Regions from separate parts of the Streptosporangium sp. NBC_01810 genome, predicted to be linked through region 1. Evidence: riboswitches for the same ligand, from Rfam matches in the RefSeq annotation. Region 1 holds a riboswitch; each other region holds the start of a gene.
What was found. Region 1 has a riboswitch for cyclic di-AMP ahead of OIE13_RS09475 (CHAP domain-containing protein). Riboswitches for the same ligand answer to the same signal wherever they lie in the genome.
Positions count from the first base shown of each region.

Region 1 (7,033 bases):
TCCGCCTTGACGAGACCGTCGCGCTGCTGCTGGTCGACGACCATCGCGACGGTTCCCATGCCGGCCAGACCCATCACATTGAGAGCTGTCAGCAGCAGGGCCAGGCGGATCCGAAGCCCGTTGAGGCGCCCGGTCGTCTGCAGGTGCGTCGGCTGCGCCCCCTTCTGCCCCCTGCCGCCGGGACCGGGGCCGCGAAGACGTAGCGGGTTCACAGCCGCACGGGCCCGGCCCGGTAACCGGTACCCCGCATAGTGAAGATCACGGCAGGCTCACCGAGCTTGCGTCTCAGCTGGTTGACGACGACGTCCACCACATTGGACGCCGGGTCGGCCCGCTCGTCCCAGCAGTGCTCGATGAGCTCGGTACGGGTGACGACGGCCGGTTGGTGGGTCATCAGGATCTCAAGGACCGCGAACTCCTTGGGCGTGAGGGTTTGCAGCACCCCGGCACGGCGGACCTCCCGGCGGGCCACGTCGAGTGTGACGTCACCGACGCGCAGGATCGGCGGGACCATCGTGGTGCGGCGCCGGCACAGGGCGCGCACCCGCAAGACCAGTTCGTCGGTGGAGAACGGCTTGGTCAGATAGTCGTCGGCGCCGGCCTCCAGGCCTGCCACCCGGTTGCTGATGTCGTCGAGCGCGGTCAGCATGATCGCTGGTATGGCCATGCCGGCCTGACGGCGCCGGTGGAGCTCGTCGGCCGAGTCGCCTTCCGGGAGCATCCGGTCGAGGATCAGGCAGTCGTAGTCGTTGACGCTCATGCTGAGGTCGGCCTGGCTCCAGTTGGCCGCCTCGTCGACGGCGAAGCCGGCCGAACGCAGCCCGGAGACGACGACACCACGCACGTCGGGATCATCCTCGACGACGATCACACGCATGGGACGAGGGTAGCGACCTGCCGGGGAAGTTCAAGACGAGGGTGGCGACCTGCCGGGGAAGTTCAACCAGCCGCGTGCGGAGCGGGCCGGGGGCGTCCGAGCGTTCAGCCGCCCGGTCACCGCGCGTGATCACAGGGCATCGCGGAACTCGCATGAAGGCTCCTGACGAACCTCTCCTCCGGAGATCGGATCGGTTCCCGTTTCCGTGGTCCATCTCGCCCTTCACCGGATCTTCATCGAATCCTCATGATCATCATCGCAGAATTCATGTCGGGTGACCGCGACGCGGAACGCCCCCGTACGCTGTGGCATCCGCCAGGCGGCGGCTGGACGGCCTAGACGCCTGGAGGCGATCGATGCGCAGCGCCCGCCGGTTGACCGCCTTCGCCGCGGCGGCGCTGCTGGCAGCCGTGCCGGGGTGCGCCGACATCGGGGGGCGCGTCCCGGATCCGGGGCGCTGTGGCCTGCGTGTCGCCTTCTTCGGGCCACTCACCGGCGAGTCCATGAACCTCGGGCGCAACATGCGCGAAGGCGCGCTGCTCGCCGTCGAACAGCACAACGCCCGCAATCCGGCCTGCCCCGTCGGGCTCGTCGACTTCGACACCCAGGGTGATCCGAAGCAGGCGCCCGAACTCGCTCAGCAGGTCGTCGCCGACCCCGCGATCATCGGTGTCGTCGGGCCGGCGTTCTCCGGCGAGTCGCACGCCGCCAACCCGATCCTGAACCAGGGCGGGGTCAGCACCATCACCCCGGCGGCCACCGACCCCGGCCTCAGCCGCTGGGGGCGATCGACCTTCCATCGCATCCTGGGCAGCGACGCCGCGCAGGGACCGGCGGTCGGCCGGTACATCAAGGAGAGGCTGCTCGCGCGGAAGGTGTTCGTCATCGACGACATGAGCCCCTACGGGCGCGGCCTCAGCGAGTTGGTCATGAAGGAACTTGGCTCGCTGGTGGTGCAGAGCGCCTCGGTTCAGCCGAATGCGGTCGACTTCCGCAGCGCGGTCTCCGAGGTCGAATCGGCAGCCCCCGACGTGATCTTCTTCGGCGGTTACTACACCCAGGCCGGCCGGCTCCTGCGCGAGCTGCGCGACGCGGGCGTGAGCGCCGTCTTCGTCTCGGGCGACGCGGTCAAGGACGACGGATTCGTCCGCACGGCGGGGGCCAAGGCCGCCGAGGGTGCGGTTCTCACCTGCCCGTGCCGGCCGCCGGAGGAGGATCCCGGGTTCGCCCGGCGCTACCGGATCCGTTTCGACCACGACCCGGGCACCTACAGCGCGGAGGCCTACGACGCCGCCACCGTCTTCCTTCGGGGCATCGACGCAGGCAGGACGCGACGCTCTGACATGGAGGAGTTTGTCGACGGCCACTCCGGCGCCGGTATCACTACGAAGATCCGATTCAACGGCGACGGCGAGCTCGCCAGATCCTCGGTCACGGTGTGGGCCTATCGGGTCCGCGGCGGCCGGATCGTCGCCGACGACAGGCCGATCCCCGGAAACTGACCGCACAGGAGATCAGAGATCATGACAAGCACCCCGATCGCTTATCGGATCCCCGGCCCGACCGCGTCGCCCCCCCTCACGAGGTCACCGTCCGCCGGACGCCACGACTGCGCGAGCGGCAACGTCCACCGCGCCCTCGCGGAGGCTCCGATCGGCGGGTACGGCATGCTGGAGGCGGCGCTCGCCTGGCAACATCTGCGCCCTGCCGGACCCGGGAACACCGGCGGGGGGACACCCGCCACAGCGTCGCGTCATCTTCCCGTCGTGGAGACGCGCAGCGAGGCGGTGGCGGCACGGATCGCCCGGCTGCTGTCAGGGCTGGCCTGGGCCATCGTCACCCAGGCCGACGCCGGCGACACCGGCTTCAAGCGGTCGCCGGCCGTGCGCGTCGAGGTACCCAGAACACTACACCGTAGGGTCCTGCGGGCGTTGACCAACGCGTGGCGCGACGCCCGGCGGCAGTTCGACCCGCGCGTCCCGGGCACCGCCACCGACGACGACGCGGCCATCGCCCTGTGGCGCATGGGCATTCTCGTCGCCGGGCTCGGTCCCAGCCACAACATGGTCTACCTGCATACCGGCACGTCCACGATGGCCGAGATGATGGCAGCCGCCGCCAGGCGTCTCGGACTCACCCCGATCGTGGACAATGTCCACGGCGCTCCGGCGGTAGCCCTCTACCACCTGGGTGAGGTGCACTGGCTGCTCGCGGAAGCGGGAGCGGGAGGCGCGGCGACCGGGTGGGTGCGCGGCGGCCGTCCCGCCGGTGCCGCCGGTACCGGCGTCGGACCCTGGCCGTGAAATAGGCCTGACCGCCGAGCAGTTCGGAACCGTCCCTGCTCGGGCTGGTCCGGAACCTGCTGCGGCAGCGCACCACGCGCTGGTACAGTCAGTCGCGGTCGAACGCGTGAGCGATAACCAAGCTCGCAACCTTGGCCATTACTCACCGCCGGGAGGGCGGAGCCCACGTCACCCGGAACGGGATCGTGGGCTGGGGCGTGGAAACCCCCGTAAACGGGGCCGGAAGGTGAACCGCCAAGCAACAGCATCGCGACCATGCGCAGAGCCGCACGGTTGGGACGGCTGGAATCCCCCGGATTCATCCGTGGGGAGCGCTTCAAGCGAAGGAGTCGCGAAGGCGGCCGGGGGAACGCCGTCAGGGGCTCCGCGCGAGCGAGCGGAGCCCCTGGACGAGTGCGGATCGGCCCGCGTTCACCGGCGGGGGCCGGGTGCCCGCCCCATGGGGGATGGTGCGGGCGGCGGGTGTGGATCAGTTGGAGTAGACGGGGTAGCCGTAGCCGACGACCTGGGAGACGGGCCGGATGCGCTGCTCGACGTTGCCGTTGCCGGTATTGCCCTCGATCGTGGTGATCGTGCCGTCTCCGTTGTCCTTCTTCACGAAGCCGACATGGTCGATGCCGTCAATGCTCTTGCTACCGGCCCAGTCGAAGTAGACGACGGCGCCGGGGGTGGGGGTGGTGCCCCAGTGCTTGTTCTCCTTGAACCACTTGGCGTGGGTGACGGTGTAGGCGTCCCAGCCCATCGTGGGCCGGATGCCGGCCATCTCGCCGACCCAGGAGACGAACATCGCGCACCAAGGGGCGTTGGCGTAGCCGCGCAGGGTGCCGCCGTCGCGGGCGACGGTCTCCTGGGCGCGCGGGGAGGACATGTACCACGAGTGGAACTTGGTCCCGCCGCCCTGGGCGTTCTCGTGGACGCCGATCTGCTTGGAGGCGAGGTCCAGGACCTGCGCGGCGGAGACCTTGGGCAGCCTCTCGGCCGCGGTCTCGAGCGGGGTGCTCGCGAGCCTGTTCTGCGAGGCATCGGAGACCTTCGCGTCGGCGGGCGGCGCGTTCAGGGCGGTGTGGCTGTCGGCCAGGGCGGCGGAGCCCACGGAGCCGGTCGCCAGGACGACGCAGGCGCCCAGGAGGGCGCTCACCACGCGGGGGGCGCTGAGGGTGGGGGTGAGGCGGTTCTTGGTCATACTGGGGTTCGACTCCTTGCTTCGCTTCCATGCCGCCTACCGGGTTAGCTGACGGGTTCGGGCTGGGAAGTGCCCTACGGCGCGAGAACGCGCTGATTCACCCCAGGAACGTGGTTCCCCGGTTCCGCAGACCTCGCGGATTCGGCGGCCGTGCTCACCGCGGGCGGGGGTTCCGCCCAGGTGGAGCGCGGTCGGGCAATGTGACGGCAATGCGTAGACCTATACAGACCCAGACATTTGCCATGAACAGGACGAACGTACGTCACCCGGGCAGACGATTACAAGTAGGACACATTGCTCTGACTTGGTAAAACGTCAGATTTGAGGGGTTGGGGCGGGAAGTCGCTTGGTCGGGGAAGGGGGTGGATCGCGCCCGTTCCCGGCCGGTCGCGTCGGCTGGGGTCGCCGCGCCGTCATGGGCGGGATCCCCTGTTTTTCCGGTGCTCCGGGCGTGTGGTACCCGCCGGTGGACCGCCTGTCCCGGGGTGCTACGGCATGATCGGGGGCCCATGGGTAGGAGGGGACGGGTCGACTTTTTCTTGAACAAGTATTCGATGGTAAAAAGTGCGGAGAGGCTGCGTCCCTCCCCCTCGGGAGGCTCGAACATGGTCCGGCGACAGGGTGCTGCCCCGAAGACGGCCTCGCCCCGAAGACGATCATGACGGACGCGCGTGGGCGGCTGTTCACCCGCAGTTCCCAGGCGCTTAAGGCCACCGGGTTAGCTTGGGTCAGTCGTGAACGGGTCATTACCCGGCGTGGAGGACGGTCGAGACCACGCGCGGGAGCAGGGTTCGGCCATCGCCTGGGTGGAATCCCCGCTGCAGATGCTCTGCGCCGTGGAGGCCCACCACGCAGGGCTGCTCGGCGCCCGCAGCCACCTCGTGCCCAGGGCGAGGCTACGCCCCCTGGCCGTGACGGGACGTGAGCTCGGCCGCCTCACCCTGCCGCCGGGCCTGGAGCTCACCGCCGCGCGGCCGGACATGCCCAGGCCGCGCCGGGGCGCGACCTGGGCGGTGGGCGACGCCTTCTCCGGCAAGGTCCAGCTCCGCTGGCTCACCGGGCTCCCTGGCCGGATCGTGATCGTCGACGACGGGCTGGCCACCATCAGGCTCCTGGAGCTGCTCGTCGGCCACGCGGGTACGCCCCTGCTGAGAGCCAGGGGAAAGGCGGGACGGTTCAGAACCGTCCTCGGTGCGGCGGCCGGACTCAGGTTGCGCGCCGCCGCCCGCTCGGGGCGGTTGTCGATCTTCACAGCGCTGCCCGTCCCCGTGGACCTGGCGAAGGCCGTACGGGCGGGAGGGGCCGAGCTGGTCACCCACGACTTCGCCTGGCTGCGGTCACAACCGCTGCGCAGGCCACGTCCCGAGGAGCGCACGGTCGTCCTCGGCACCTCGCTGGTCCGCAACGGCCTGATCCATCGAGACCACTACCTCGGCTGGCTGGCCGCTCTCGGCTCGGCCGGGCCGGTGGCCTACTTCCCGCACCGCAGGGAGGACCCCCACGATCTCGCCGGTGTCGGGGAGCAGCCCGGCATCACCGTCTACGACGGTGGGATCCCCGCCGAGATCACTCTGCGCGGGCTGGCCGCCGGGCAGCGGGTGCTGAGCCTGCCGTCCACCGCGGTCACCTCCCTGCGGGTCCTGCTCTCGGCCAGGGGCGTCTCGATCGAGACGGTTGACGTCCCGGACGAGTGGTGGACGGCGGAGGCGGCCCCCTCGCTCCGCTCCCACCTGTCGATGTTCGCCCATCACGACACGGGAGCCACCGGGGCATGACCTTGTGACCTTGTGACCTCGTGACCTCATGGCCTCGCGGCCGGAGCCCGAGGGCGCGCCGCCCCCGGGATGCGAGCCGCGCCGTGTCCACCCATGTGAAACCGGATATGCACCCGGGGGATCCCCGTTGGAGGTTCTCGTTGAAGGTCCTGGCCGTGGCCGATTCCGACTCCTACCTGAAGTGGGCGGCCTGCCTGCTGCGGGACCTGCCCTCGGGATGTGTGCGGGAGTTGGCGGTCATCCGCACCCCCATCACCCCGTCCCCGGCGCAGATCCGCGCCGCGGTCGCGGGCTCGTCGGAGGATCCGCCCGTGCTCTCGGCCCGCGCGCTGCGCCGGGCGGCGGAGCGGTTCAGGCCTGACGTGGTGCTCGCCGCCTGCACCGGGCCCGTGGTGGACGTGCTGGTCAGTGAGGTGCTGGCCGGGTTGCGGCCACGGCCCGTGTTCGTCTCGGGCCTTCCGGGCATCTCCGTCCCCGCCACCGAGAAGGCCTGGCTGTTTCGCAGCGGATGCGAGCTGTTCGTGCTGCACAGCGGGCGGGAGGTCGAGGAGTTCTCGGCGATGGGTCGTGAACTGGGCGGGGGCGGCCAGGTGGGGCTGGCCCGGCTGCCGTTTCTGCGCGGCCAGGAGGAGGTCGCCCGCATCGGGCCGCGGGACCGGGTGGTGTTCGCCACCCAGGCCAAGGTGCCCAGGCGGAAGGAGGAGCGCGAGCGCATCCTGCTCGCCCTGGCCGAGCTGTCCGGGCGGCGACCGGATCTGGACGTCGTCGTCAAGCTCCGCGCCCTGGACACCGAGCGGCAGACCCACAACGAGCGCCACCACTACCAGCGCCTGTGGCAGTCGCTCGTGGGGGAGGGCAGGGTGAGCGCCGAGGCCGTGCGCTTCGCGGTGGGGTC
Region 1 is NZ_CP109070.1:2,070,817-2,077,849, forward strand. Features, by position in the region: gene OIE13_RS09455 (sensor histidine kinase) at 1-212, opposite strand, end outside; gene OIE13_RS09460 (response regulator transcription factor) at 209-877, opposite strand; gene OIE13_RS09465 (branched-chain amino acid ABC transporter substrate-binding protein) at 1,234-2,379, shown strand; gene OIE13_RS09470 (hypothetical protein) at 2,401-3,180, shown strand; gene OIE13_RS09475 (CHAP domain-containing protein) at 3,650-4,363, opposite strand; cyclic di-AMP (ydaO/yuaA leader) riboswitch at 4,382-4,520, opposite strand; gene OIE13_RS09480 (hypothetical protein) at 5,098-6,138, shown strand; gene OIE13_RS09485 (DUF6716 putative glycosyltransferase) at 6,279-7,033, shown strand, end outside.

Region 2 (7,033 bases), 3.1 Mb from region 1:
ACGACGGCGGCGGGGTGCCAGCGCGCTGGAACGACGGGCGCTCTGCACGAAAGGCGACAGGGAGTCGCGGAGCTTCTTCGCGTTAACGTCACTCAGGTCAATCTCATAGCTGGTGCCGTCAATCGCGAAGGCGACAGTCTCATTGGCCTCGCCCCCATCGAGGTCGTCGATGAGAATCTCCTGGATCTGCTTGGCCATCTACACAATCCTTTCGCGGAGTATTGTTTCATTCGCAAGCTAAACATATACCCGCGATCGAAGAGCGGCAATTCCAGGAGCCCGGCGATTCTCACAGGCAACCGAGAAGCTCAGTCGGCGCTCCGGTGGATCAGCTGTTCTGCGACTCGACCGGGTCGGACTGTTTTGGCCGACGACCGGCGGCTTCACTCCGAAGTAGCTTGACGACTCCGTAGATGAAGGCTCCGCCGACGACCGCCGGAGGTATCAACGCGGACAATACGTCGTACATTCGTCCTCGCTCCGTACCGTAGGTGGCTTTCTGGAGACCATGGAAATTGGGCGACGACTCCCGAGCCACGCGGCTGCCCACCCGATCAGTCTGGAACCGCCCACAGACGACCATAGCGCCACCGGGCGGCAACACACGTCAGCAGGGGCGACCAGGCCCGTCACTCGCCAGCCTAATGCTTCTCTCCAGCCGCCTTACCGGTTGCAGTCGTAAAGCCGCAGGGAAAAACCGACAGGACGATCAAGTGATCATCGTTGTCTTCGAAATACCAATGCCCGTCCGGTCTCCGGTCACCGCGCCACCGGCCTTGGAGGGTCGAAGCTCCTGGTAGGGGAGCCTGCCCGTCGGGATGAACGGCGCCTTGTCACGGAACCGGAGGTCGCTGCGGGCGGGTTCATCGCGAGAATGTCCGCCGTCGGCAGAACACCCCGATGGAGCGCGGCTCGCTTCATCACCCAGGCGGCAGCCGATGCGACGCAAGCCCGTAGAACAAGACGGATCTTCAACGCTTTCTTACCAAGAGTACGACCCACTCTGGCACGGAGTACATAGTCGTAGGCCGTATAACCACCAAAGACGATGGCTCCCCAGGACAACCCAGGCAACATCACACCCCCTTGATCCGGCTCCGTGAGAAGACCTTCAGCGGCCGTCCTGAACGCGCGGCGGAAGGGGTAAGGAGAGAAACCCGCGGGCCGTCACCGGGGATGCGGGAGGCGGGCGGGTCCGGCCATTCGATGACTGGTGTGCGAACCCTCGACGGGGGCAGATCCGGCATTGCCGTCTCATAGCGGCTTGCGGGCTCTCCTGAGCCCCTTGTCCGGCCTCAAACACGAATATTCCGCCGAGCCCGCCGGAGCCTGGTCATAAGTCCCCCCGCACCGCCCATGGCATGGCAAATGATTTTTGCGCTTCCATGGCTTCCGCGCCCGAGGCGGTTACCCACCCCTAACGACCCTCGTTTTTCTGGTCCGGGCACGAAATCGGGGCCGGCGGTTCAACCGCCGGCCCCGATTTACCCGGAACTACTTGATCTTGACGACGACCGTCCCGGCCGCCTTGTCGTGCAGCGCCTGCCACAGGGGCCTGTCCCACAGCAGCCACAGCGTGTTCACAAGGCTGAAGATGTTGGCGATCAAACCCACGAAGGGGATCCAGCTCAGGAACTGCGGGCCGAAGAACACACCGGTGCGCTTGATCGCGACGTTGGAGCTGAGGCCGCCCGGAGACAGCGTGCTGCCGACGGGCACGATCTTGATGCCCATGACCATCTTGCCGACGGTCTGCCCACCCCTACTGATCATGAAGAACTCGTAGGCGAAGTAGAGCGCCGCGCTGACCAGGGAGATGAGCAGAGTCGCGAGGAAGACGCCGCTCCCCTCCGTGATGACACCCGTCTCGAGGTTGAAACCGGAAGACGTCACGAGCATGGCGGTCAGCACCGTGCTGATGATCACCGCCGGGATCGCCAGAATGATCCCGTCGATGATCCGCGCCACCAGGCGCTGCCACCACTCGGCGAGCGGAGCGGGAGCACCGGGGGGACCGCCGTAGGGCTGACCGTAACCCGGTTGCTGGCCGTACTGCTGCTGTCCGTACGCGGGCTGCTGCTGGCCATATCCCGGCTGCTGACCGTAGTCGGGCTGCTGACCGTAGCCCGGCTGCTGACCGTAGTCGGGCTGCTGACCGTAGCCCGGCTGCTGACCGTACGCGGGCTGCTGCTGCCCGTACCCCTGCTGCTCTTGAGACGCCTGCTGTCCGTACGCGGGCTGCTGCTGACCATAACCCGGCTGCTGACCGTAGCCGGGCTGCTGACCGTACGCGCCCGTCCCGCCCTGCTGACCGTACGCGGGCTGCTGCTGCCCGTACCCCTGCTGCTCTTGAGACGCCTGCTGACCGTAGCCGGGCTGCTGACCGTACGCGCCCGTCCCGCCCTGCTGACCGCCATACCCGCCCTGCTGGCCGTACGGCTGCTGCTGCCCGTACCCCTGCTGGCCATAACCAGGCTGCTGCCCGTAGTCCTGCTGGCCATAGCCGGGCTGAGTCTGCCCGGGACCGGTGTTCGGCTGTGATACCTCAGACCGATAGCCCATGACCGTCACGTCGGGGTCGAGTTCGCCAGGGGCCCGTCCCGGGTTGTGCTGTCCGTAATCCGGCTGTCCCGAAGGTGTGCGACTGCGCTCGGGATCATCCTGCGGATACGGCGGCTGTCCGTTGCTCACCGCGTCACCTCACTTAGACTACGCATGTGGCAAATGTCAGACGCACATGCTTGCTGCTGCACAAGGTATCGACATAGGAATCAACAGTCATCTTTCCAGTCAGTCAGCTCTAAAGTCATCAGAGTCGGGCTCACGTGTCAGGTGCAGCAGCATTCGGGTGTTTCCCAAGGTGTTGGGCTTGACGTGCTCCAGATCGAGGAACTCCGCGACGCCCTCGTCATAGGAGGCGAGAAGTTCGGCGTAGACCTCAGGAGCGACGGGCGTGCCCTGGATCTCCTGGAATCCGTGCCGAGCGAAGAAGTCGACCTCGAAGGTCAGGCAGAAGACCCTGCGCAGACCCAACTCGGCGGCCGTGCGGATGAGCACAGAGACGATCCGGTGGCCGATTCCCATCCCCCTGAGGGTCGGATCGACGGCAACGGTCCGAATTTCAGCCAGATCCTCCCAGAGAACGTGAAGAGCCCCGCAACCGAGGATCAACCCTTCAGCGTCGGTTGCGACCCAGAACTCCTGGACATCCTCGTACAGGGTGACGGTGGCCTTCTCCAGCAGGCGCGGGCCGGCTCCACCGTAGGTGTCGACGAGCCGCCTGATGGCGCGGACGTCCGGGGTGCGGGCACGGCGGACCGTGACCACCAAGGTGGCGCCGGGGGCGGGCGACCCCCGCTCCTCTCCCTCGGATCCGGCTCGTCGCCCCCCTTCCTTCTGGGGACTCGCGAACGGTCCGGGAGAATGCTCCGCAAGCTGCTCCATGACCGATCAGCGTACGTCCTCTTCAGTCTTCAATTACGGCTCATCCTTAACACTCGCCCCGAGGTCATCACATGACCCTTGGTAGTCGGTTTACCACGCTGAGCGTGCGACACCTCTAATGTGTCCCAGCTCATCTTTGGCACGGTCCCGGACCTGGGAAGACCTGCGACACACCCGCCTCAAGGAAGGCAAAGGCAGCGTAATGGCCATGTTGATCATATTGGCATGTGATCTTTCCGTGACATTTAAGTTGCGGAACCTCCACTAAGTTCGCAGTTCTGGTTGAGCAGGAACCAGGAGTGCACTAATCTCCGTGCTCGATGTCAGAGATGCAAAAAGCCTGACCCGCCGAATCCCCCGTCCCGGGGAACCGGGGACCCACCACGTCCTTCGGGGTGAATCCGAGTGCCACCGGCGCACCCGGTAGGGCTGCCTCCGGCCCGAACCCGTCAGCTAACCCGGTAGGCGGCCGAGAGAGGAGCCTGTTGGTGAAGCGCACGCGCGACCGTGCAGGAAAGCACGCGGGGGGCGACGCCCGCCATCGAGAACGCGCGTCGCGGAGGCGGAGCCGCCGCATGGCGGTCATCGGCCTGGTATTCGCCACCATGACCCTCGGCACCCCCCTGGTCTCGGCCACGGCGGACCCGGAGCCCAGCCTCCGGCAACTGGCCAAGCAGGCCGAGAAACTGCACGAGGAGATCGGCACGCTCGCCGAGCAGTACAACGGCGAGCGGGTCAGGCTCAAGCAGGCCCAGCGAGCCGCGGAAAGCGCCAAGAAGACCCTCGCGACGAGCGAGTCGGAACTTGCGGCCCGGCGCATCAAGGCGACCCTCCTCGCTCAGAGCAACTACATGTCCGGCGGCCTGAACTCCGGACTCGTCTTCACCCAGGCGACCGACCCCGACACCTTTCTCGACCAGGCCACCACCAACTACGCCCTCCAGCAGCAGCAGAGTGAGGAGGTCGCCCAGGTCGGCCGGGCGATCGAGGCCGCCGAGCAGGCGCAGGCCGGCGCCAAGGCGAGGACCTCAGAGGTCAAGGCGCTTCTGGAGGAGATCGAAGGCAAGCGCAGCAAGATCGAGCGGCTGGTCGCGCGGGTCGAGAGCGACCTGTTCAGCGAGGTGCGCACCAGAGCCGTCAGCAACAGGGGAGCCCGGGTGAAGGTCGGCGTGCCCATCGTCGGCAGCGGAAAGGCGGCGGAGGCGGCCCGCTGGGCACTCACCCAGCAACTCAAGCCGTACGTCTGGGGCGCCGAGGGCCCCAACTCCTTCGACTGCTCCGGGCTGGTCATGTGGGCCTACCAGAAGGTCGGCATCAGCCTGCCGCACTACACCGGCAACCAGTGGACCGCGGGCACCCACATCTCCAAAAACGAGCTGCGCCCAGGCGACCTGGTCTTCTTCTACAGCGACCTGCACCACGTCGGGATCTACATCGGTGCGGGCCTGATGGTCCACGCGCCCCAGACGGGTGACGTCGTCCACATCGCCACGATCGACAACCGGCCCTTCGCCGGCGGGGTGCGAATCGCCGACTGAGCCTCCGAACCGGACCTCACAGGTCGCGAGCCGCCGGACTCCGTGGACGTGAGAACCCGCACCGGGTCCTGTGCCGCGGATCCCGCCGTGGCGAGGACCGGTCAGGCGGGGCCTCGCGGGGACGGTGACCGACGACGACGCGGCGAGACGCCCGCCGCGACCCGCGGTGACAGAAGATCCAAGGGCCTAGATCAGGCGGCGGCGGGCCGCCCAGGCCACGGCCTCGATCGCCGTGGCGACACCGATACGGTCGCAGATGCCCCTGAGCCTGCGCCTGACGGTCCGGCCGCTGATATCGAGGCGGCGGCCCACCCTGTCGACGGTGACGCCCTTGGCGAGCTCAGCCAGCAGCACGAGGTCGTCGTCACTGAGACCGATATCGCTCATGCCCAGGGGGCTGTCGCCATGGCGAGAATCCACTTCTGGATATGCCATCAAGAGTCACTCCCCCCACTCTGGAAACCGGGCGCCCAGACGCCGGAAATGAATACCGTCCGCCAGGAACGGTAAACGCCTTGTTCAAAGGTCGTCAAGTTCTACTCTTCATAGCGCGCGCCCACTATTGACATAGTAGGCGATACGTGAAGTACTCATGATATGTCAGTGCCTTTGGGGTTAAGTCACGACCGAGTCCCGGCACGAGCCCGTAGGCACCCCCTAGCTGCGACGACAGAGGTCCTGGCAGAACAAGGTTTCACCGGAACCGTCGCGACGACGCGCACCCGCGGGGCGGGATCCTCGACGGAAGCGAGTCACCCGTTTTCCCGGGAAAACCGCTCTCTTCCTGGCACTCTTCGACGGCCACGCCGCCTGGCGCCTTGACGACACCTCGCGGAAAACTCTGAAATGGGAAGCCTACGAGATGACCTTTGCGGCATTCGCGAAGTATCGGATGGCGACGACTGGGCGTTGCCCAATATTGGACATGCTTAAAAGGTAGTTTCTGCGCTATGCAGAAAATCGTCCGAAATCGCATGAGGGAGCGTGAGCACGGACTACGGTTTCCGGCCCTGCTGACGCCCAGGCCTTGCTCACGCGCCGTGCTCACGCGCCGTGCTCACGCCCACGCGCGCCGACACGGAGCCCTGGGGGGCGCGAAGCGGTGATCGCGAGGTGGTGAGGGCGAGGTGGTGAGGGCGAAGCGGTGAGGGCGGTTGCCCGGTACCGTCGACCGGGATTCGAGGGTGCTCGCCGAGCCCGACCGGCTCGACCTTGAGCACCGCCCAGGCCGTCGTCTGCCCAGGCCGTCGTCCGGCCCTGGCCGGCACCGCCTGGCGGAAACGATCGCGCCACCGGACCGGGACTTCGTCCCACACGGCCCGGCGGCGCTGCCCGTCAGGCTCAGCCGGTCGGCTTGACCAGCGGGAACAGGATGGTCTCGCGAATGTTCTTGCCGGTGAAGGCCATGATGAGGCGGTCGATGCCGAGCCCCATGCCACCGGTGGGCGGCATCGCATATTCCAGTGCGGTGAGGAAGTCCTCGTCAAGCTGCATGGCCTCGGCGTCCCCGCCTGCGGCGAGCAGAGACTGCTCGGTGAGACGGCGGCGCTGCTCGACGGGGTCGACCAGCTCCGAGTAGGCGGTGCCGAGCTCGGTGCCGAACCCGATCAGGTCCCACTTCTCGGTGAGGAGCGGGTTGTCGCGGTGCTGGCGGGTCAGCGGGGAGGTCTCCACCGGATAGTCCATGACGAACGTGGGCTGTATGAGCGTGTGCTCGACGAGCGCCTCGAAGATCTCCTGGACGAGCTTGCCCTGGCCCCACTTGGGGTCCCAGTGGATCTCTCGCGCGTCCGCGAGCTTGCGTACGTACTCCAGGGGCGTCGCGGTGGTGATCTCCTCGCCCAGTGCCTCCGAGACCGACCCGTAGAGGGTGATCCGCGGCCACTTCGCCAGTCCGAGGTCGATCTCCTGCCCCTGGTGGACGACCACGGAGTGACCGAGAGCCGCCACGACCGCCTTCTGGATCATCCGCTGGGTCAGGTCGGCCATGTCGTTGTAGTCGAGATACGTGCCGTAGGCCTCAAGCATCGTGAACTCGGGATTGTGCGTGG
Region 2 is NZ_CP109070.1:7,054,458-7,061,490, reverse strand. Features, by position in the region: gene OIE13_RS31900 (histone-like nucleoid-structuring protein Lsr2) at 1-198, opposite strand, end outside; partial or broken gene OIE13_RS31895 (RDD family protein) at 1,495-1,977, opposite strand; gene OIE13_RS31890 (hypothetical protein) at 2,041-2,541, shown strand; gene OIE13_RS31885 (amino-acid N-acetyltransferase) at 2,791-3,444, opposite strand; cyclic di-AMP (ydaO/yuaA leader) riboswitch at 3,781-3,927, shown strand; gene OIE13_RS31880 (C40 family peptidase) at 3,933-4,982, shown strand; gene OIE13_RS31875 (LuxR C-terminal-related transcriptional regulator) at 5,169-5,369, opposite strand; gene lysX (bifunctional lysylphosphatidylglycerol synthetase/lysine--tRNA ligase LysX) at 6,324-7,033, opposite strand, start outside.
Region 2: linked by a shared signal. The riboswitch ahead of OIE13_RS31880 (C40 family peptidase) and the one ahead of OIE13_RS09475 (CHAP domain-containing protein) in region 1 are both predicted to bind cyclic di-AMP.

Region 3 (7,033 bases), 1.5 Mb from region 1:
TCGACGACTTCGAGATTCTGGAGGCGAGATGGTTCGCCCCGGACGACCTACCGGAGGAGATGCAGGAGTCGCACCGCCTGCTCATCCGCCGCGAGCATCTCTAGCCTCCATGCCACGCCTGGCGCCGAGCGATCGTGATCGGGTGATCGGGACCGGGCTGCAGGATGGGCTTTTCGGTCATGGCGAGAACTCCTTTCTTTCAAAGGTAGTCCGCCGGAGCCTCGGACCGCGCTGCCGCCACCGTCGACAAGTGGGGCCCGGCACAGCCAACCCAGGTCCCCCTGCCGTTGACCGACCGGTATCCGGCTCACCTTGTGTACGAGCAGTGGATAGGAGTCCGATGATCGTTTGTCCTGGCCCTGCACTCCGCACATGACTCCGATTGACCAGGGTGATCACCCAGATACAGCTGCTGACCTGAAGCGATGCGGCACGTGCGAAAAACCGGCCTAGCGCTGCCACGCCGCCAGCAGATCTTCCGGTGTCCAGGCCGCGGCCAGTGGAAGTCCCGGTTCGTATCCCGACCTCGACACCGCCACTTTCGGTGTCTCCACGGTCACGCCGGCGACGGCTGCGGAACCCTGGACCAGCGCGTCATAGTCATGGCGGTCGAACGGCCGGGCGTCGAGCCATTTGATCGATCCGACGAAGTGGACCCTGCTCGCGACGGGTTCCCGGTCCGCGCCCACGAGATCAATCTCGGGATTGTTCTGCCGATTCCACCACCCGCCCACAGCCTCGGTGTCCGGCCATGCGTCGTCCGGAAGCATTCTGGCCAGGCAGTCACGTACGAGTGGCTCCACCGCGCGACCTCGCCAGGCTGTCCAGGAACGTTCGATCCGTCGCAACGCCAGATCCGGTCGGCCTCTTTCACTGTCGGCGATGGCCCGCTGCAGGAACGCCAGCCAGAACCGGAGATAGTGGTCGGCCACCCGGTACCGCTTGTTCTTGGTGTCGGGCCGGTCGGAGAGCGGGAGGTCGGTCGCCACCACGCGCTTGGCGATCAGGTTCGCGAGGATCGGCGCCAGGGTGCCGGACGGCAACGGCGCCGCTCCTCCCACATTGGCGGCGATCGTGCTGAAGGTGCGTTCTCCGGTTCCAATGGCCTCCAATACGGTCCGGGTGTAGGTCGCCGACGGAAATTCTCCGAGCAGGGACAACTCGCCGGCGGCGAGAAGAGGTGAAAGCGGGTTGGCAAGACTGTCGCGCAGGAAGTCGATCCTGGACATGCCGCGCTCCCATGAACGGACCACCTCGGGGAAGCCTCCGGTGATGAGCAGCGCGTCCACGGCGTCGGCAGCGGGCAACCCTGTCATGTCGGCGACGTCCTGAAGAGCAAGAGGCCTTAGCGTCATGTGAGCAGCCCGGCCGAAGAAGGGGCGGCCGTACTCCTGTAGGGATTCCATCACCGACAGGTCGCTTCCGACGAGGATCAACAGGATCGGCCGAGCTGAGAGATACCTGTCCCAGGCCGTCTGCAGGGCACCCTCGAACTCCCCGTCCTGTTCGATCAGCCACGGAACCTCGTCAAGAACCACGATGCACGGGGTCTCATCACCCGCGGCCAGCGCCAGCGACCGGAGGGTGTGGTTCCAGTCCTGCGGCGCGGAGCCCTGAAGGAACTCGGCGCCTGCGAGTCCGGAGCAGGCGACGGTCTCGGCGAAGTCATTACGTTCCGCAACCGGACTACGACCTCTCGTCGCCTGGAAGACGACATACGGCAGGCCAGAACGATCACAGAACTCCTGCACCAGGCGCGACTTGCCCACTCGCCTGCGGCCAGTGATGATCACTGCCCGGCCTCGCGTCCCTCCCCTGCCCTCTGTCGCGAGCCGCAACTGCGCGTCGAGTTGATCGAGATCGAAGGCCCTGCCGGTAAACTCCATCGATCCTACCTTAGTAATAATCAATCTTACTTAGATGAAGTCTACATTGATGCCACTACCTGGGCGCGGAAGATGAGAAGTCGCGAAGACAGCCGCCACAGCCAGGGTGAACGGCTGGACCCTGGTCAGCCGGAACGTCAAGGACTTCGACGGCACGGGGGTGTCCGTCGTCAACCCGTTCGACCCCGCCCGATGCGGGTCGCGGGGGCGGGCACGCTCCCCGCGCCGCCGCCCGCCGCGGAGTGCCCGCTCCGGTGAGCGGTCAGCGGCTGACCCCGTCGGACGGGCGGAGCAGGTCGAGGTCGGCGCGGCGGGGGAGGCTCTCCCCGGACGCTGGAGGAGGCCGCGATGATCGACGGCGCGAGCCGGCCGGTGATCCTGTGGCGGATCCTCTTTCCCCTCGTCGCGCCGGGACTGGTCGCCACGAGTGTCTTCTCGTTCATCACCGCCTGGAACGACTTCATCTTCCGCCAGGACCTTCATCATCTCGGCCAGGGACAACCAGACGCTGCCCTCGGCCCTGCTGGTCTTCTTCAAGCCCGACGAGAACGACTGGGGCGGCATCATGGCGGCCTCGACGCTGATGACCGTTCCTGTGCTGATCTTCTTCGTGGCCGTCCAGCGCAGGCTGGTGGCCGGGCTGGGCGGGGCGGTGAAGGACTGACACCCGCCAGGCTCCGTTCCCCCTGTACCGATAATTTTTGCCTGGACCAGGGCAGAACTGTCCCTCGGGACGGTTGACAGGCCAAAATTGGTCCGTGGTCAGGATCGGATCGGTAGGAATGAGCGAGTGCGAGCGTGGGAAGCTTCCGCCAGTTCTGGGCCAGTTGTTCGCTGACGGGGCCGACGGAAGCAGCGGAGGTGAGGGCCGGAGGCTCTCGGTGGACCTGCCACCGGGGGACGTGGTGTGGCCCGACCCCGGTTACGCTCAGCTCTCGCTCCGTCGCCGTCCGGCGTTCTGGCTGAGTGAGGTGGCGGTCTCCGGCGAGTACTGGGCACGGCTGCGGTCCCAGCACGAGCACTCCGGCCTGTGGCCGGTGCTGCTGGAGGACTCGGTGCAGCCCTGGTCGGCCGGTCAGATCGCCCCGGACGCCGCCGTCGAGATCGACAACTACCAGGCCGCCGCGTTCATGGCCGAGGTGTGGTCCGACTGGATCGTCAAGGCCCACATCGACCAGCTCGAAATCCTCGACCCCTTCGGAGTCGAATGTCCGGGTCCGGCCCCTTCGGGAAGGCCTGCCGCCGATCCCGGCGTGGTCGCCGACTGGTACGCCGGCCTGGTGGCCGAGCGCAGGACCCCGCTCGGGCTCGTCGCGGTCGAGCGCGGGGCCGACGCTCTCGCCGTCATGGGCTGGCAGGGTGCCCTGAACCACAACGAGTGGATGGTCCCGCTCGCGGCCGTGGTGCGGAGCTGGGAGGACAGGTTCGGGGTGCGGGTGGTCGGCATGGGGTTCAACACCCTCGACCTCAGCGTCGCCGCACCTCCGACGACCTCGGAGCACGCCCTGCACGTCGCCGCGGAGCACTGGACGTTCTGCCCCGACAGCATCATCCAGGGCGCGGGGAGTCTCATCGACTACGCCGAGCAGATCAAGGGCAGGAACGCCTGGTCGTTCTGGTGGGACTGAGCTTGCCCGCCGCGGGTCTCCGGGGTGTGAAACCCGAGATCGGCAAGACGTTCTCGCTGGTAGGGCGGCTGTTGGTGTGACGGGGTCCCCGATGGGGCTTTCTTGGGGGTAGTAGGTAGATCTTCTGGGGTTTTCATGGCATTTGCTTTGCTTTGTCCGATTTCGTGAGTAGTGTCCATGGGTATCGGTTGGCGACCTGCCCTTCACAAGAGGGAGCGGCCGGCCGACGTCGAATCCCACAGGGCCCGCATGGTCCGGGGAACCGGGGAACCACTTTTCCGGGGTGAATCCGCCGCGAACGTGCGGCGGTAGGGCAACTCCACCGCCCGAACCCGTCAGCTAACCCGGTAGACGAGCTGGAGAGGAGATCCCCCTCATGGATCACCGCGTCACCACGTCGGTGCCCGCTCTGCCCGTGCCGACCACCTGAACTTCGTCGCTGACCCCTGTCGCCGCGCCTGAGCGCGGCACCTGGATCGTGCTCCGCGTAGCGATCGACTGATCCTGCCACGCCACTTTTCCGATGAGCGCGTCCCCGCCACTGCACTCCTCCCCATGCGTCGCACGTGGCTGCCCCGTTCCCTCGCGAAAGAGCCTCTTCTTCATGCGTCTTCCTTTTGACCTGCACAAGAACGGCCTGCATAAGAACCTCCCGAAGAACCTCCCGTACAAGAACCGCCTCGCCACCGCCGCTCTGGTCGGTGCCGGCGTGCTCGTCTCCAGCGGTGTGGCCTCCGCGCTGCCCGCCTCCTCCGCCGCTCCCGCCTCCGTCGCCGCTGCCGGTGCCACTGCCTCCGTTGCCTCCCCCGGCGCGGACACCGTGGTGGCCGCCAACGAGACCGTTCTCCTTGAGGGCTCGACCAGGGCCTCCTACTTCTGGGACGACTCCTCGGGCCGGGCCGGTGACACCGGCCTGCCGGCCAGTGGCAAGCCGATGCAGAAGGGCATGATCGCCAGCCCGAGCTGGCCCCTGTTCACCGAGGGCTATGTCATCTACAAGGGCAAGAAGGCCAAGTTCTTCGTCGGTGACCGCGGTCCCGGCGTGCCCTCCAACCGGGGCATCATGATCGACATTGATGCCAAGACCTTCGCCGACCTGACCGACGGCCGGTTCAACTCCGCCACGCTGGGTGTGGACGGCAACGGCGGCATGGGCCACATCGACATCAAGTACGTGGTCACCAAGTGGGGCGACGGCGTGGGCAAGAAGAACCACCCCGTGGCGTTCGCCACCGGTGCCTGGCGCTACCGGGACGCGAACCCGGCGAAGCCTCCGCAGACGGTCCTGGTCAAGGCCGAGCAGTCCAAGAAGTCTGTGAAGACCCAGCAGGTGATCCAGACGTTCGCCAAGCCCAAGATCATGTCCGAGCCGCTCACCGCACCTGAGGCGAGCATCGCCGCCAAGCCGGTCGCCCTGTCCGGCGCCGACGCCAAGGCCGCCGAGCAGGGTGTCCGGGACCTGGGCGCCGCCGCCCCGGTGGCGGCCGTCACCTCGGCCGGTCCGTCCGCCGGCACGGCCGCCGGCCTGGCCCTGGCGGGAGTGCTCGCCGCGGGTGGTGCCACCTACCTGGTCGCCGGCCGTCTCCGCGGTAGGGCGGGCGCCGAGGAGAGCTGAGGTCCGGCACGATCTCCGGCTTTCCTTCGCCGACGCGATCCGATGAGATCCTCCTGCGGCCCGTGCCCCCCGGGGCACGGGCCGCAGGAGGATCAGACCTCGAGCCGCTCCTCGATGCCGCGCAGGATGTGCCGTGCGAGCGCGAGGTTGGCCCGGTTCCGGTCGAGGGCCATGTAGATGAACAGGCCTTTGCCGCTCCGGCCGGAGAGCGGGCGGATCACGTGGTATTGCGTGCCGAGCGTGATGAGGATGTCCTCGATGCCGTCCTTGAGGCCGAGCGACTCCATGGTCCGCATCTTGGCCTTGACGACCTCGGTGTTACCCGCGGCCGCCACCTGGAGGTCGAGATCCTTGGAACCGCCGAGCGCGCCCAGCGCCATCCCGCTGTTGTAGTCCACGATCACCGCGCCGATGGCACCGTCGATCGCCATCATCTCCTTGAGAGAGATGTCCATGTTGCCCATGTCTGCCTCCGATCACTGAGTTATCGATATCCGTGAGGTGATGGCGGCCAATCTGGCCGCCGTCTTGCGACCCTCCAGCCTGAGCAGCCCGAGGTTGGTCCCCGGGCGTGCCAGAACCGTGAGGACGATCTTGGGGCCGGCGGCGTAGCAGGCCGCGTAGCCGTTGGTGCCGGAGATCAGCGTCTCCTCGAAGGCGCCCTTGCCGGCCATGCCGGTCATCCGGCGGCTGAGGGCCAGCAGCGCGGAGGAGAGCGCGCCGGTCTGCTCGGTGGAGGTGCCGTCGCCCAGATCACTGGCCAGGGTCAGACCGTCGACGCTGCACGCGATGCTCCCGTCCACGTCGGGTATCCGCTCCCGCAACAGCGCCATCTCGCGGTGTATCTCCTCACGCAGTTCCACCGACACCCTCCTTCCGATCAGCTTCAGCGTCCGCAGCCTTATCGGCGGCATCGAACCAGGCTCAAGTCAGTGCCTCCAATGCGTTCCTGAGCCGGATGAGCAGGTTGACGTCGGTCGGGTCCCCGGTGGCTCCGGGAAGCGACGCAGGCGTCGCCAGGGAGCCCGTTCCGGCTGCCGGGATCTCCGTGGCCCCCCTCGTCCGCCTCGGCAGCGGGTCCTGCGTGGCGGGTGCGGCGGCCGCGTCGGGTTCCGGGATGCGCAGCAGCCCACGGGAGGCGAGCTGCCGTACGGCGAGCAGCACCGAGTACGCCGGGCGGCCCAGCTTGCGCGCCAGGTCGGCCGGGGGCGCCGTGGAGTCGGCGCCGACCAGCACCTCCCACTGCAGTGAGCTCAGCACCACCCGCTGGGCGGTGATCCGCCTTCGCGGGACGACCGGGAGCGTGTCCAGCTCCGCGGACGGCCAGGTCTGTTCCAACTGCGCCTTCCTCCGCTTGCACTCCCGGAGCAGGCCGGCCGCGTCGAAGTACCACTGCGGTCCGAGCCAGTGCCGCTCTCCCCGCCGGAACCTGGGCCGGTGCCCGGTTGCCTCCAACAGGAAGTAGCTGGCGTCGAGCACCGTGCTCAGCACGCAGAACTCCAGCTCACCCCTGGTGAGCAGGCCCTGTGCGAGGAGCCGGTCGCCTCCGAGGATCTGCGGGGCGGCGACCGGCGGCTCGCCGCCCCGCAGATCCTCGGAGGCGACCTGCCTGGCCTGTCGCAGGGCATGGGCGGAGATCCCGCGGCAGGCCGCCAGCAGGTCCTCCAGCCGGGGGGCGGACGCGCTCTCGGCGTAGGTCACGCGGCCGTCGGTGAGATAGATGACGCCCGCCTTACCGAGGCGGAGCGAGCCGGTGGCGCGATCACCGGCGAGCCCACTGAGGATGATCTCGATGCTTGGCACGGCTTCACGTCGAGATCAGGCGGCCGGAAAGGGCCTGGAGGCGGTGGCGGGCCAGTGCCAGGTTCGACCGTTTCAGATCGAGCCTGACGTAAATGACCAGA
Region 3 is NZ_CP109070.1:612,815-619,847, forward strand. Features, by position in the region: gene OIE13_RS02800 (NUDIX domain-containing protein) at 1-104, shown strand, start outside; gene OIE13_RS02805 (ATP-binding protein) at 450-1,886, opposite strand; gene OIE13_RS02810 (hypothetical protein) at 1,993-2,238, shown strand; partial or broken gene OIE13_RS02815 (carbohydrate ABC transporter permease) at 2,211-2,550, shown strand; gene OIE13_RS02820 (DUF4253 domain-containing protein) at 2,768-3,514, shown strand; cyclic di-AMP (ydaO/yuaA leader) riboswitch at 3,732-3,883, shown strand; gene OIE13_RS02825 (hypothetical protein) at 3,896-4,120, opposite strand; gene OIE13_RS02830 (hypothetical protein) at 4,119-5,129, shown strand; gene OIE13_RS02835 (hypothetical protein) at 5,222-5,593, opposite strand; gene OIE13_RS02840 (roadblock/LC7 domain-containing protein) at 5,606-5,992, opposite strand; gene OIE13_RS02845 (hypothetical protein) at 6,054-6,932, opposite strand; gene OIE13_RS02850 (roadblock/LC7 domain-containing protein) at 6,937-7,033, opposite strand, start outside.
Region 3: linked by a shared signal. The riboswitch ahead of OIE13_RS02830 (hypothetical protein) and the one ahead of OIE13_RS09475 (CHAP domain-containing protein) in region 1 are both predicted to bind cyclic di-AMP.

Region 4 (7,033 bases), 2.2 Mb from region 1:
CGCGGGACTGGGGCTGAAGCTCAAGCACGCCCTGTTCGACAAGCTCGTCTACGGCAAGCTGCGCGCCGCGACCGGCGGCAGGCTGACGGCGGCCGTGTCCGGTGGCTCCGCCCTGGGCGAGCGGCTCGGCCACTTCTTCCGCGGCGTGGGCATCGAGGTGCTTGAGGGCTGGGGCCTCACCGAGACCTCGGCGCCCTCCTCGGTCAACCTGCCGGGGGCCAACAAGATCGGCACCGTCGGCAAGCCGTTCCCCGGCGTCACCATCGGCATCGGCGAGCACGGCGAGGTGCTCGTCAAGGGCCGCCACGTCTTCGAGGGCTACTGGAACAACGACGAGGCCACCGCCGTGGCGATCGACAAGGACGGCTGGTTCCACACCGGCGACGTCGGCGAGCTGGACGGGGACGGCTACCTGCGCATCACCGGCCGCCAGAAGGAGATCATCGTCACCGCCGCGGGCAAGAACGTCGCCCCGGCCCCGATGGAGGACCACATCCGCGCCCACCCGCTGATCAGCCAGGCGATGGTGGTCGGCGACGACAGGCCGTTCGTCGCGGCGCTCATCACGCTCGACGCCGAGGCCCTGGAGCAGTGGAAGGCCGCCAACGGCAGGACGGACGCGGACCTCACCGCCCTCAGTTCCGACCCGGCCATCGTCGCCGAGGTGCAGAAGGCCGTGGACAACGCCAACAAGTTCGTCTCCAAGGCCGAGCAGATCAAGAAGTTCACGGTGCTCGACATCGACATCAGCGAGGAGAGCGGGCACCTCACCCCGACCCTGAAGGTCAAGCGCGCCATCGTGATGCGTGACTTCGCCAAGCAGGTCGAGTCCCTCTACGGCTAGACCACGCCTCGCGGATCCCGCCGCGGCGAGGAGCGGAGGAGGGAGCCGCCGCGCGCCGCGGTGGCCGTCCGCGACAGGCCAGAGGATCCAAGGGGAGGTGCCCGGTCAGACGGTCTCCGCGGACTCCAGAACACGGGCGAAGCGGGATGCGGCGAGTTCCCAGCTCCACTCGCGCGCGACCCACTCGCGCCCGCGTTCACCCATGGCACGCGCTCCGGCCGGGTCCTTGAGCAGGTCGACCAGGGTCGCCGTGACCTCGTCCGGGCGGGTGCCGTCGACGACCAGGCCGGTCTGCCCGTGCAGCACGGCGTCGGGGGCGCCGCCCGAGGAGCCTGCCACCACGGGCAGCCCGCTGGCGGAGGCCTCCAGGTAGACGATGCCGAGCCCCTCCACGTCCAGACCGCCCAGGCGGGTGCGGCACGGCATGGCGAACACGTCGCCCGCCGCCAGGTAGCCGGGCAGCGCCGCCTCCGGCACGGGGCCGGTGATCTGAACCGAGCCGCCCATCGGCCTGGCCAGTCGCTCCAGGGTCCTGCGGTACGGGCCACCACCGACGATCAGGAGGATCCCGTCGGGAACGTCCCGCAGCACGCCTGGCCAGGCTCGCAGGAGCGCGTCCTGGCCCTTGCGCGGCACCAGCCTGGACAGGCAGACCACCACCGGCCGATTCCCCAGTCCGAGCGCCGCGCGCACCGGCCCTCTCCCCGTCTCGGGCGCGAACACCTCGGTGTCGACGCCGGGTGTGAGCCGCACCAGCTTGCCCTCGGGTATCACCCTGGCCAGCCGCTGCCGGGTGTACTCCCCCAGGTAGGTGACCACGTCGGCGTTCGCGCCGATCCTGGCGAGCACCCGGCGGCCGATCGGGAGCGCCGTCCAGCCCGCCTCGTGGCCGTGGGTGACCATGACGACGCGGCGGGCCCCGGCCTCGCGCACCCTGGGCGCGAGCAGCCCGAGCGGCGCCGCCGCCCCGAAGACCACCGTCTCGCATCCGAACTCGGTGACCAGTCCGGCCGCCCGGCGGGCGACGGCGGGGGTGGGCAGCATCAGCGAGGTGGGATGCCGCACCACGGGGTACGGCTGCCGCAGATCGAAGTCCTCGCTACCGGGCCACCGGGAGGCGTAGACGACGATCGAGCCGGGCGGGCGTCGGGCGATGAGACCGTACACGAACGACTGGATCCCCCCGGCACGGGGCGGGAAGTCGTTCGTGACCACCAGCGTGCGCCTCACGGCTCGGAGAGACCGTTCAGCCGGGCCCAGGAGCGCGCCAGGGCGATGCGCTGCGGCGCGGTGGGATGCGAGGCATAGAGCACGTATTCCATAAGATCAGGCGATAAATCCGAAATGTTGGTGACCGCCAGCCGTTTCTGCATGGCGACGAACGTCGCCGGATCCCTGGTCAGGTCCAGCGCGTGGACGTCCGCACGAGCCTCGATGTGCCTGCTCACCAGGTTCTGGGCCGGCCCTGACAGCACCGTGGCCAGGCTGAGCAACCCCATGACCAGGCCCACCGCCCTCGGGTCGCCCACGGAGGAGATCCCCGCGCGGCGCCGCACGGCCCCCGCCGAGGTCACCACGTAGAGCAGGCACGCCCCGAACGCCGCGCCCAGACCGCCGACGAGCGTACCGGAGAGCACGTCACCCGCCTTGGCGTGACCAAGCTCGTGCGCGACCACCAGCTCGACCTCGTCGGCGGGCGCCCGGAGCAGCGTGTCGTAGACGACGATCCTGCGGGTCGCGCCAAATCCGGAGACGTAGGCGTTGAGCGCGGTGGTCCGCCGGGAGGCGTCGGCGACGAGCACGTTCTCGACCGGCACGCCGTCCCTGGCGGCCATGGCGAGCAGGTCGTCGCGGAGCCGTCCGGCCTCCATCGGCCTGAAGTCGTTGAAGATCGGCTCGATGAGCACCGGGTAGGCGAAGGAGGCCGCCACTGTCAGCGCGAACGCGCCGGCCGCCGCGGGGATCCACCAGCGCCGGTAGCGCCGCGCCAGCGCGACCACCGCCAGAACCATGATCGCTGTCAGCGCGGTGCCGACGCCCAGGCTCTTGATCCGGTCGACGGTCCAGGTCGGCCAGGTCTGGGTGGACAGCCCGAAGTCGCGCAGATAGGTCTCCGACCACATCCCCAGCGGCCAGCGCAGCATCGCGACGGCCACCGACAGCGCCAGCACGCCGAGCAGCGCCCGCAACCACCACGGTCCCCGCAGCCGGCCGACGAGCCGCGCGCCCAGCGGGGTGCCCACCAGCACCCCCGCCACCACCAGCGTCAGGCCGAGGGAGAGGTAACCCGGTACGCTGACCAGCTTGTCGAACGCCTCGGACCTGGCGATCTGCTCGGCGGTGAAGTCGCGTGCCGGATCGGGGACGACGACCGGGGCCCGCTTGCTCAGCGCCCGCCAGGGCGTGGTGAACGCCACGACCGCCAGCGTGACCACCCCCAGCACGGCCAGCGCCCACCCCGCCGGCCGCACATCCGAGGGCGCGTCCTTCGTGCTCAGCGTCATCAAACACCTCCAGCGTGGAGCCCCGCCCCCTGATCACGGGGAGGGCACAAGAATGTCAGGCGAGTTCCTTTCCGAGGTAGTCGCGCCACGCCTCGGTGAGTTCGGCCGGCGACAGGCCGAGCGTGCCGGCGACATCGCCACCGTAGAGCCTCACCAGGGCCTTCTCGCCGAAGCGCTCCGCGATGAACCGGCAGGCGAGCCAGGCCTCCTCGTATGCCTGCGCGAGCCGCGGGGCACCGGGGGCGAAGTCCGCGGGACCGGGAAGACGGGCGGGCAGGACTCCGGCCCGTACCTCGGCGGCCAGCTCGGCGGCGGCCTTCCGTACGGAGATCCCGGCGTCGCGGTAACCCACGTAGTCGGCGAAGCCCTCCGACAGCCACGTCGGCACCCGGCCGCCACGGGTCGCGCCGGTGGCCACGTGAACGAGCTCGTGCGTGATCACCACGTCCCTTCCGGCCGTGGTGAGCCTCGCGTAGCCGGAGGGCAGGACGATCACCCGATCCGCGGTCGCCAGCGCGGCCAGGCCGTGTGTGCTCCCGGCCCCGGCGAGCACCGCGGCCTCGGCATCGGTGGCGGGAAAAAGGATCACCGCCCGGACCGGCCCCCAGATCGCCGCGACCGCGCGGCGGGCCCGGTCGGCCCTGGCGGCCAGGTCCCGCAGGACGGCGGGCGCGACGCCGTGACCGATCACGAGGGAGTGCTCGCTCCGGACGACGACGGCGGCGCCGGGCCACAGGTCACGAAGGTCGCCGGGGAGTTCTCCGACGTCGCGGGGAGGATCGTGGGGGGCGGAAAGGTGCCGAGGGTCCCGGGAGTCGCGCGGGAGCGGCCCGGCTCCGGCCAGGAGAGGTCCCGTCCCGGCGAACGGGCCGACGCTCATCAGCGCCAGCATCCCGGCGAGCACGGCGCGGCGCCCCTTCGGGACGGACATAGCGAGTCGATGTTACTCGACCGGTATCGCACCGCACCTTGCCGGAAGCACAGAACCAGGAAGCACGGAACCAGGAAGCACGGAACCGGGCTGCCCCGCATCGCGGCCACGCGCTCGCGACCTTCGCCGGGAAACGGAGCGGCCCCGTCCCTGTTGACATGGACGGGGCCGCTGCGCCCTGCTCAGGCTCCGGGCCGGACCGCTCCGGCGAAGGAGGACCTGTAGTACCCCTTCAGCTTCACGATCCGGACCGTCTTGCCGCTGCTCGGCGAGTGGACCATCCTGCCCTCGCCGACGTACATGCCGACGTGGCCCTTTCCACTGAAGAACATCAGGTCACCGGGGCGCAGTCGGCTCCACGAGACCTTCTTCCTGATCGCCCGGTACTGGCTGTGCGTGATCCGGGGGATGGACACGCCCGCCTTGCGCCAGGCGTATTTGACGAGCCCTGAGCAGTCGAACGCGCCCGGACCGGAGGCGCCCCACCGGTACGGATCACCGACCTGCTTCTTGGCCGCCGAGACGGCCTTGCGGGCCCGAGTCTTCTGCAGGGCCGCCCTGCTCATCTTGGTCTTCACATTGGCGTCGGCCTTGGTCTTGTTCACGGCCCGGGTGTCGGTACTCTTCGTGCTCTCGACCTGCTCGGAGACGCCGGCCGCGGTGTTGACCAGGATCTCAGGGGTGCTGTCCGTCATCGCCCCGGCCGCCGTGGATCCCAGGGTGACCGCTCCGGCTGAGGCGGTCAGGGTGAGGGCGATGCCGCCGAGGGAAAGGCGGAAAAGGCGCGACAGACGGGTGTTAAACGGGGTGGTAGACAGGATTTCTCCTTGGTGCTTCCACTGATGCCTACCGGGTTAGCTGACGGGTTCGGGCTTGGAAGATGCCCTACGGCACAAATGCGCCGATTCACCCCCTGGCCACGATGTGTCGGGCCTTTTGGGTCCCCGGTTCCATACCTCCTGGCTGTATGGATTCGGCGGGCCGCCGTAATGAGGTCCGCCCCCGGCAGGGGCACGGCGGCCGGTTGGATTTCTATCGAGAAACCGGCCCGAAGACCGACATTCACCGCGACGACCTGGCTTGAACGTCGCAATGCCAGAAGTTACCCCGATTCTTCAATTTTTGGCAAAGCATTCACCGAGCAGGAAGATCGATAAGTCTTCTTGATCTTACCGTTATCCCTGCTTAATAGCCATTTATGCTATCGAGATATGACTCTCGTCACACTTCTGACATCACACCTGATAAATCGTGATTTCTGTAATATTCATCACACTTGCCGGATTATCGGGTGATCTAGTGAGAGGCCCCGCAGCTGCGGTCGCCGGCAGGCGGGTCGGCGCCGGACGCACGTGCGGGCGCCGTGATCGACTCTCCGAAGTCCGCCTCGACGAATCTCGAACCCGGCGGCGTCGAGCATCGCTTCGAGGAGCCGGCGGAAGGTGCCGTACCCGGTGCGAGGCACCGGGTACACGGGAGGCGTCGGGTACACGGCCGGCGGGGCAGGACCCCGCACCGTGCGTCAGGGGCGGACGGCTCCGGCGAGACGACGGCCGTAGGCCGACAGCGGGACGACCTTGACGACGTCGCCGGTCTGCGGGGCGTGCACGATCCGGCCGTTGCCCGCGTACATGCTGACGTGCCCCAGGCCCTCGCTGAAGATGAGGTCGCCCGGCTGGAGGTCGTTCAGTGAGACCTTGCGGCTCGCGCCCCAGCTCCACTGCTCCCAGGTGGTCCGCGGCAGGCTGACTCCCCCGCTGCGCCAGGCGGCCTGGAGGAGGCCGGAGCAGTCCCAGCCGCCGGGGCCCGTGCCACCGTACTGGTAGGGCTTGCCGACCTGCGCGAAGGCGAACTGCAGCGCGGCGCGGGCGTTGCCCGAGGCGGGGCCGGTGTACTGGATTCCGGTGCTGTCCGGGTCGCCCGCCTTGAAGACGTTGAGTTCGCGCAGGAGCTTCGTCTGGACCCTGACCATCTTGTCGGCCTTGGCCTTCTCCCTGGCCAGCTCGTCGCGCGTCTCGTCGGCCTCGCTCAGCGCACCCTTGGCCAGGTTCCTGTTGATCCGCAGCGTCTTGGTGGCCGTGTCGAAGGCGCCCAGCGACTGGGCGCGGGAAGCCGACATCTGGTCGACCGCGGCCAGGCCGCTCAGCAGCGCGCCGGGGTCGGACTGGTAGATCATGCCTTCCCAGCCGTTGATCGCACCGACCTGGTAGGTGCTGACCGCCATCGTGACGAGCTCCTTGCGCAGCCCGGCGACCTGCTCGCTCTGGCGGGCGAGTTCGCCGGTCAGCGTCATGTACTTCTTCCTGGCCCGCTTCCACTTCTCCGAGGCCTGGTTGTACTTCTCGACGACCTGATCGGCCTGCTCGTTGAGCTTCTCCAGCTTCTTCTTGGCCTGCGCGAGTGTCGGCTTCGGCTCCGCGGACGCTCCGCCCACCGGCAGCATCAGCAGTGCGAGGGCGAGCCCGGCCGCCACCGGTATCCGAATCAGTCCAACCGGCACACCAGCCACGGCCACGTCAACGCCTCCAGACTGCACAGACCTGCGGCGAATAGTACAGAACAAGTAAGGTTTAGATCACCTTTTCGCATGCTTTGCTCTACAGCCGCAGGTGGCAGCTCCGGTATCCCGGGCGAGCGCCGGGATCACCCGGTCAGCAGCCGGCGACGTCTCAGCAACCGGCGATGCCGCAGATCTTGCCGGTCATCTTTCTGGCGTCGCGCAACTGGGTGGCCCAGTCGCTCTGCGCGGGCTTG
Region 4 is NZ_CP109070.1:4,266,745-4,273,777, forward strand. Features, by position in the region: gene OIE13_RS18410 (AMP-dependent synthetase/ligase) at 1-844, shown strand, start outside; gene OIE13_RS18415 (glycosyltransferase family 4 protein) at 950-2,074, opposite strand; gene OIE13_RS18420 (M48 family metallopeptidase) at 2,071-3,348, opposite strand; gene OIE13_RS18425 (hypothetical protein) at 3,404-4,279, opposite strand; gene OIE13_RS18430 (C40 family peptidase) at 4,462-4,974, opposite strand; cyclic di-AMP (ydaO/yuaA leader) riboswitch at 5,108-5,268, opposite strand; gene OIE13_RS18435 (C40 family peptidase) at 5,802-6,779, opposite strand; gene OIE13_RS18440 (hypothetical protein) at 6,949-7,033, opposite strand, start outside.
Region 4: linked by a shared signal. The riboswitch ahead of OIE13_RS18430 (C40 family peptidase) and the one ahead of OIE13_RS09475 (CHAP domain-containing protein) in region 1 are both predicted to bind cyclic di-AMP.